2 regions of the Salinivibrio sp. EAGSL genome follow, and region 2 is predicted to be linked to the other one. Evidence: riboswitches for the same ligand, from Rfam matches in the RefSeq annotation. Region 2 holds a riboswitch; the other holds the start of a gene.
The links. A riboswitch is a leader RNA that binds a small molecule or an ion and turns the genes downstream of it on or off. The one in region 2 is predicted to bind thiamine pyrophosphate.

Region 1 (4,196 bases), on a different contig from region 2:
TGTGAAAAATCATCTTCTTATCTTAGGCTGGAACGGACAACGTACGATACAGCTTATTCGTTTATTGCAAAGCGGAGTGCACGGTGAGCGCCCGATTGTGCTTTGTGCGCGCGCAGAAATCGAAAACCCACTGCCTGGTGAAGTGGAATTTGTGCGCGTGGCAAGTTTTACCGATGCTGAAGGCATTGCCCGCGCCAAGGTCGAGCATGCCTCGAGTATTATTATTGATAACCCAGAAGATGATATTACTTTGTCAGCGGCTCTGTTCTGCGCACATAAAAATCCGTCAGCGCATTTATTGGCGTATTTTCAAGATGATGCGATAAGCCAAATCCTCAAACAGCACTACCCGCATGCGGAATGTGTGCCGTCGGTGTCGGTCGAAATGCTAGCAAAAGCGGCGGTGGATCCCGGTTCAAGTCAGTTGCATCATGAGCTTTTGAGCACGTCACAAGGGATGACGCAATACTGTGCCCGTTATCCGAGTAACGCAACAGAAATCGATACCGGCGATCTCTTTGGTCAGCTCAAGCAAGAATATGACGCCACCTTAATTGGGATCGACCAAGGCCAAGGTATTGTTTTGAACCCGCCAGTGGGGACAAAAGTATTGCCGGGCGACCGTCTTTTTTATATCGCCGCCCAGCGCTTGCCACATTGGTCCGCCGCGTAAGCACGCTATCTAATCAAAGTGCATTATTTAACGAGAGCGTGCGATTCAACCAACGCATGCTTGGATAAATAAACACTTTCATCAGCGGGGTAGGCGAAAAAATGATGTACCGGCCCTGCCCCTCTTCCAACGATTAACTGTTGGCTATGCGCTAAGGCGTCAGTGAGATAACGCTTAGCCGCTCGCCCGGCGTCAATGGGTGTCAGTCCCTGCGCATAAAACGAGGCAATCGCCGCCGACAGTGAACAGCCTGTGCCATGGGTGTTAGGCGTTTCAATGCGGCGCGCACTCAGGGTTTGACACGTATCTCGGCTAATCCACACATCCAGACTCTCTGGCGCATGATGCAAGTGCCCACCTTTTAGCATCACATACGGACATCCGAGCTTGCGCAGTGCCGGCACTAAGGCGTACATCTCTTCGGTGGTTGTCGGAACAGGACACCCGGTTAAACGCGCGGCCTCTGGCAAGTTGGGGGTTAAAATGGTCGCGCGCGGGATCAATGTATTGATCAGTGCATCCATGGCGTCATCATCTAATAACGGATCGCCGCTGGTGGCGATCATGACCGGATCGAGCACGACTGGTAAGTGCGGGGAACGCGCGAGCACAGCGGCTACTTCGCGAATAATCGCTTGGTTGGCGAGCATGCCGATTTTCACGGCACGTACCGGCATGTCGTATAACACAGCATTCAGTTGCGCGCGAACAAACGCTGGGTCGACCGGCGAGACGGCCTCAACGCCACAGGTATTTTGTGCAGTTAAGGCGGTGATCGCCGAGCAGGCATAGCCGCCCGTGGCTGAAATCGCTTTAATATCGGCTTGAATACCAGCCCCCCCACCGCTGTCTGAGCCGGCGATGGTGAGAATAACAGGTGGTGATTGGTTCATATTGGCCCCTTAATCATGAGGGGCGGAAGGAGACAAAACCACGCACGATGGCGCGACCTTGTGTGCTGAGCACGTCAGTTCCCTCCGCCAGTGCTAACTGGATCAGGTTCTACGGGTCCTGCTTTCGCAGTCTCAGCAATTGCTTGCTCCCCGACTAACACGGTCAGAATATAAACCTTAGTGATAAAGCGCAAGTATGATGGCGCTAATTGCGCGTTTAGGCCATCTCATTATTATTGCTGGTTGCATTGCTATTAATGGTTGCATTGCTATTGATCGTCGCATTGCTATTGATCGTCGCGTTGCCTTGATTGGCGGTTTTAAGCAGTTGTTCAAATCCTTCTTGGATTAGCGGCCGTGCGTATAAAAAGCCCTGCACTTGGTCGCAGCCAATGGTTTGTAGCACATACTGCTGGTCCTCTTTTTCAACACCCTCGGCGACCACACCATGACCAAAGCCATGGGCCAAATCAATCACGCTACCCACCAAGTGCTTATCACTGGCGTTGGTAGCCAAGTCTTGGATAAAGCTGCGATCAAGTTTGACCCAATCGACCGGTAACTGTTTAAGGTAACTGAGCGAGCTGTAGCCGGTGCCAAAGTCATCGAGGGCAATATGCATGCCTGCATCTCGCAATTGTTGTAGCTCTTTCAGTGCCACCGACATGTGCTGGATCAGTGCTGATTCTGTGACCTCTAATTGAATCAGATGCAAAGGGACATCAACTGCCTGGCACCGAGCTAAGACGCTGTCAGCAAAGCCGGGGCGAAACTGCTGGGCAGAAACATTGACTGACAGGTGAAAGCTATCGTTGATCAGTTTATTTTTTCGCCAACATTCAACCGCGGCTAAGGCCATCACCAGTACGTGGTCGCCCAGTTGGATCATGTCTGCGCTGCGTTCGGCGATGGGGATAAATTCCGCCGGACTGATGGCCCCAAGGGTCGGATGCTGCCAACGCAACAGCGCTTCCGCGCCTATCATCAAACCGCCGTCTAATCGCCATTTGGGTTGATACACCAGTGATAATTGTCCGCTTTGTAGTGCTGGCCCTAATTCGGTGCGAATCAAATGCGCGCGCTGAGCTTGGCTGTCAAGCTCAGGCTGATATTCGCCGATAAGTTGGTCATCCGTCGGAATCGCTAAAATGGCTTGACGAAACAGTTGCGCCACATCTTGTGTCTCAAGCTCCGTGCGGCTGATACCAATGTGGCAACGTAAAAACATTAAACGCCCATCGAGCGTGTGATGTCCGCTGATCAACCGATTGATGCGCGCGGCTTTTTCTACGGCATGGTTATCGTGTTCTTCAATCAGCATCACCAGTCGTGTGCTATCCCAAACGCCAATGCGATGTGGGCGCGCCACTGTACTATTGGCTAGCAGATTAGCCACTTGTTTGTATAGTGCCTCTGTCATTAAATGGCCTTGGTGTTTGGTCACCGCTTCCATGCCATCTAAGGCAATCATCATCACAGTCACCGGCCCTTTGCTCAGCTGGCGCTCAGCGGCATCTAATAATGCGCGACGATTTGGTAGCCCGGTTAACGGATGGGTCAAAGAAAGCGCGCGTAAAGCCGCCGTTTGTTTGTTAACCAGCATTTGCAGCCGTGCCGCTTGATCGCGCTCTTTACGGGTTTTCAATTGCAGATACAAAAGGTTTTGAATCCGTTGCAACACCTCATCGTGATCAAAGGGTTTGCTGATGTAATCAATCGCGCCACGGCATAACGCTTGGTTACGCAAATTCAGGTCATTATCTGCGGTGAGTACCATCACGGGCGGGCAATGCTCATCTAAAGCGTCATTAAGATCATCCAGCACCAGTAAGCCAGAGCGCTGCGGCATCCGCATATCGAGTAAAATCAGGTCAGGAACGGGGGAGAGAGCATCGGTAACAAGGCGAGGATCGGTGAGCCCATTCAGCTGTTGATAACCGGCTTGCTTGAGCATGGTAGACAGTAAGTGAATGTTTTCCGGTCGATCATCAATGATCAGTATATGTGCTTGTGACGGATCCTTTGTCATAGCCTCTCCTCTAATAATAATTGTATGGCCTCAGCCAAGTCCGCTGACGAGAGCGGCAGCGATAAACGTCGTAATGTCGGTTTGTTATGCGGTTCGTCGCATGGGTTGTCAGTCAGAACAATGAGTGGTTTGTCGCCAAATTGTGCTTGTATTTGTTCGGGCGTTGCCGCAACGCTATCAGCCGCTATAATGACTAACGATGGCGGAGAAGCGAGCGCAACAGCCTCAGCCAGTGACAGCTCATGCGCATGATAGAGTGTCAACATTGGCCAATCTTCAAAGCAATCGGTCATCAGGCGCTGGCGGGCACTGTTATTATCAATATAGAGCACGCGATGCGGCTGGCTCACGCGGAGACACGTACAACCTTGATCGTCAGGTCGCGTCGACGCTCGGTAAGGGAACGTTACTGCAAAACAACTGCCCTTGCCTGGCTGGCTTTTTACTGACATCTCGCCTTGCATTTGCACAACCAATTGATGGCTCACCGCTAACCCCACACCTGCCCCTTCAATCTGTGATTGTTCGGCGGCCAAGCGGTTAAAAGGCTCAAAAAGATGGTTTAACCGATTTTCAGCAATACCGATCCCGGTATCTGATA
Region 2 (4,196 bases):
TCTTAGACCAAGCTGGGTTGCCAGGCGCCTTTGATCCGCCGGGATCCCTTCCAAGGCCTGCACCATCAATTGGGCCGAAAAAGGCAGGTTAAAGAAAACATGCGCAAGCAAAATGCCGCTTAAGCCATAGAGAGAAAATGGCATCGCCGCATCAAATTGCGCGAAGGCTTGTGCAATCCAACCGCTGCGGCCGTAGATGGCAACCAATCCAAACACGCCCACCAATACCGGCAGCACCAGGGTCATGGCAAACAGTTTGAGTAGCCAAGCTTTCCCTGGAAATTGTCGCCGAGCCAGCGCATGGGCCACAGGAATGGCGAGCCCAACGCTGAGCACCACAGATAAGGTAGCCTGCTTAAAGCTAAACAGCGTGACATGGCGCAGATAGGCATCTTGCCACAGGGCGGACAGCTTCAAGTCTTGACTGTGTAAGAACAGCGCCCAGAGTGCGCTGCCAATTAATAACACGACCAAGCTGGCCGCGAGACTGCCCGGCCAGGTTCGAGAAGGGTTGAGCATCGACGTTATTCAACCAAAGCGGTTTGCCAATCGCGCACCCATTGCTGACGGTTACCCATCACTTCATCGGGCTGGTACAACAGGCTCTCTTCTGGTTTGTTCAGTGTATAGAAGGCGTCAGGCAAGCTAACATCGGTGACCGGATACATCCACTGCGTGGTTGGGATCACAGACTGTGCTGCGTCACTGAGCATAAATTGTAGAAACGCATCGGCGCGTTCTGGTTGGTCGGTATAAGCAGACTTCGCCGCCACTTCAATTTGCATATAGTGGCCTTCTTCAAACATGGCGGCGGCAAAGCGGTCATCATCGTCAGCGACCAGGTGGTAGGCGGGCGAAGAGGTGTATGAAAGCACCATATCTGCCTCTTTGTTGAGGAACATGTTGTACGCTTCGGTCCAGCCTTTGGTCACGGTAATGGTGTTGTCGGCAAGATCGCGCCATGCCTGCTGGCTTTGATCGCCGTATACTTTTTGGATCCACAGCATCAAGCCTTGGCCAACTGTTGACACGCGTGGATCTTGGTAAATCACACTGATATCGTCACGCTCCTCAATCAAAGCCTTCAAGCTTTTGGGTGGGTCGAGCAAACGCGTGGTGTCATACACAAAGGCAAAGTAGCCGTAATCGTAGGGGATAAAGTAGGGATTATCCCAACCGCCGGGTACCTGTAGGCGCTCCGTATTCACCGCGTGCTCGGCGACAATGCCGCTACGCTCAGCTTCTTTCATCAAGTTAGTATCCATACCGAGTACAATATCAGCCTTGGTAGTATTGCCTTCGATACGTAAGCGATTAAGCAGAGCAGCACCGTCACTAAGAGACACAAACTCTAATTGGCAGTCACAGCGTTTTTCAAATTCGGCTTTGATTTTTGGCCCTGCGCCCCAATCGGCGATAAAAGAATCATAGGTATAGACCGTTAGAGGGTCGGCGGCACGGGCGCTGAGTGATAACAGCGATAAAGAAACCAGAGTGAGAACAGAGGTAATAACTTTCACAGCACGCTCCTAAGTTGGGCGTGGGTGTTGAGGCAAGTTGATGGCAACATCAAGTCTCAATCCCTACGCCAGTGTTAGCTGGATCAGGTTCGATGGGTTTAGCGCCGCGCGCAATCTCAGCCATAAGGCTCCCCAATGAGTACGGTGCGATTGTACTGATTGGCTTAGTGTTTACCAAGCCTTTTAGTCCGCGATTTGGTTAAGCGTCCAGTCGTAGTCATAATCCAAGCGTGCATCCTTGGGAAGCTTGATGTCTCTATATTGATTGATATGGGTGATCACCCCTTGTTCACTGCCGCCAAAGTCAGTCTCAAACCACTCATAGATAGAAGAAAGCTGCCACTGATTACCGTGCTGACTCACGCCTTTATCACTATTAATAAAGGTGTAGGCGGCTTGTTCTAATTGCGTATCCAAGGTGTCGGCTTGAAAGGCTTGCGGTTGCAGGTTAGGGCAGCCAAGGCTGGCACAATTGACCGCATAGTGGGTACGCGGATCTTGCCACAGCGGACGCAAAATACGGTGTTCGATATCATTGAGCGTGAGGGATTCGCCCGCCACCGTCACTACGTCATCATCCCACGGACCAAAGCTAAAGAGTCCACCGAGTTTGGTGATAGAGCTGACTGGATAGGCGTCCAAAATTAGCTTTACGGTGACTGAGTTGTAGAGATTAACCCAATACGCGTATTGTTCGTCTTTGCTCAGAGTGCGCGGATCGCGCTCGGTAAGCATGCCAATGTAATGATCGAGGGTCGCTCTATCGGCCTCGGTGACGGCTGCGTAGTTAAATAAGGTGTGCTGCCCCTGAGGCTGTAAATACTTATCGAGTAATACTTGCCAACTGTGATGCGTGAAGGTGGCTTGGCTGTCAGGATTGTGTGCATCCCACATTGCCCAGTAGTCCGCTTTGGGCGCGGCTTGGCTGATGAGCGGAAACACTAGCCCAAATAGAAGTATCAAATGTTTTTGCATTGTCAGTCCTTAATGCGATCAAACCTTCTTTGAGACTAGACCAAGCGAGTCAGCGGTTGGTTTCATTGAGGATAGAAAAATGGCAAGGAACGCCAATAAATGCGGAATAATCGGCACTTATTGGCGAGAGATGAGTGGATGGTCTTACACCAAAAAATCAGGTATTTGCTGCTCAAAGCGCGAAATTTCCGCTTCGTGCTGTAACGTCAGCCCGATACTATCCAAACCTTCGAGTAAGCAATGACGGCGAAAATCATCCATCTGGAAGCTAAAGCAGTGTTCACCGGCACGGATGGTTTGGGCGGGCAAATCTAGCGTTACCGTCGCGCCTTCATTTTCCGCCACATACGTAAATAAAGCATCGATTTGGCCTTCTTCAAGGGTCACCGGCACCATTTGGTTATTAATGCAGTTGCCATAGAAAATATCGGCAAAACTGGGGGCGATAATCACTTTAAAACCGTAATCATCCAGCGCCCAAGGAGCATGTTCGCGTGACGAGCCACAGCCAAAGTTTTCGCGGGTGAGTAACACGCTCGCCCCTTGGTAGCGCACTTGATTGAGCACAAACTCGGGGTTCGGCTGTTTGCCCGCATCGTCTAAAAAGCGCCAATCGTGAAACAGGTGCTGGCCGAATCCGGTGCGGGTGACTTTTGCAAAAACTGTTTGGGGATGATCGCATCGGTGTCGACGTTTGCCGCATCCAATGGGGCAACAATGCCGGTATGAGTGTGTATGCCTGACATAAGGCCTCCTTATAATTGGTTAACGTCAACAAAGTGACCGGCAATGGCGGCGGCAGCGGCCATGGCTGGGCTGACCAAGTGGGTACGGCCTTCACGGCCTTGGCGGCCTTCAAAGTTACGGTTGCTGGTCGATGCACAGCGCTCTTTGGGGCCTAAGCGATCGTTGTTCATCGCCAAGCACATTGAGCAGCCGGGTAAGCGCCACTCAAAGCCCGCCTCGCGGAAAATCACATCCAGCCCTTCTTGCTCTGCTTGGGCACGCACTTGCTCTGAGCCTGGCACCACCATGGCATGGACGCTATCTGCGACGTGCCGACCTTTGGCGACCGCCGCGGCTGCGCGCATGTCCTCAATTCGAGAGTTGGTACATGAACCAATAAAGACTTTATCAATTTGGATATCTGTTATGGCTTGGCCTGCGGTTAGCCCCATGTATTTCAGCGCGCGTTCCGCTGAGTGGCGCGCGATCGGATCTGCCATGTGCTCAGGGGCCGGCACGCTATCGTGCACACTAACCACTTGGCCGGGGTTGGTCCCCCAGGTGACCTGATGATGAATTTGACTGCCATCGAGTGTCACGACACGATCAAATTGCGCATCGGCATCCGAGTGCAAGGTTTGCCAAAAATCGACCGCTTGCTGCCATTGTTCACCTTTAGGGGCAAATTTCTTGTCTTTTAAATAGGCAAATGTGGTCTCATCGGGGGCGATCAGGCCCGCTTTTGCGCCCAATTCGATCGCCATGTTGCAGACCGTCATTCGCCCTTCCATGGACAAGTCGGTAATGGCGTCACCGCAAAATTCCACCACGTGTCCGGTGCCGCCGGCATGACCGACTTGGCCGATAATCGCTAGGACAATGTCTTTGGCGGTGATCCCGGGGGCGGTTTTGCCCGTGACTTCAATTTTCATGGTGCGGGCGCGGGATTGCTTGAGCGTTTGGGTGGCCAGTACG

Region 1: it holds a riboswitch for thiamine pyrophosphate, as region 2 does, so the genes downstream of both, thiD (bifunctional hydroxymethylpyrimidine kinase/phosphomethylpyrimidine kinase) here and thiB (thiamine ABC transporter substrate binding subunit) in region 2, are expected to answer to the same signal.

What each region holds. Positions count from the first base shown of each region.
Region 1 is NZ_JABWMG010000020.1:19,800-23,995, forward strand. Features, by position in the region: gene HLG76_RS12360 (ion channel) at 1-673, shown strand, start outside; gene thiD (bifunctional hydroxymethylpyrimidine kinase/phosphomethylpyrimidine kinase) at 697-1,566, opposite strand; TPP riboswitch at 1,629-1,729, opposite strand; gene HLG76_RS12370 (bifunctional diguanylate cyclase/phosphodiesterase) at 1,784-3,595, opposite strand; gene HLG76_RS12375 (ATP-binding protein) at 3,592-4,196, opposite strand, start outside.
Region 2 is NZ_JABWMG010000004.1:56,866-61,061, reverse strand. Features, by position in the region: gene thiP (thiamine/thiamine pyrophosphate ABC transporter permease) at 1-519, opposite strand, end outside; gene thiB (thiamine ABC transporter substrate binding subunit) at 525-1,511, opposite strand; TPP riboswitch at 1,564-1,665, opposite strand; gene HLG76_RS03535 (DUF547 domain-containing protein) at 1,704-2,495, opposite strand; partial or broken gene leuD (3-isopropylmalate dehydratase small subunit) at 2,640-3,241, opposite strand; gene leuC (3-isopropylmalate dehydratase large subunit) at 3,251-4,196, opposite strand, start outside.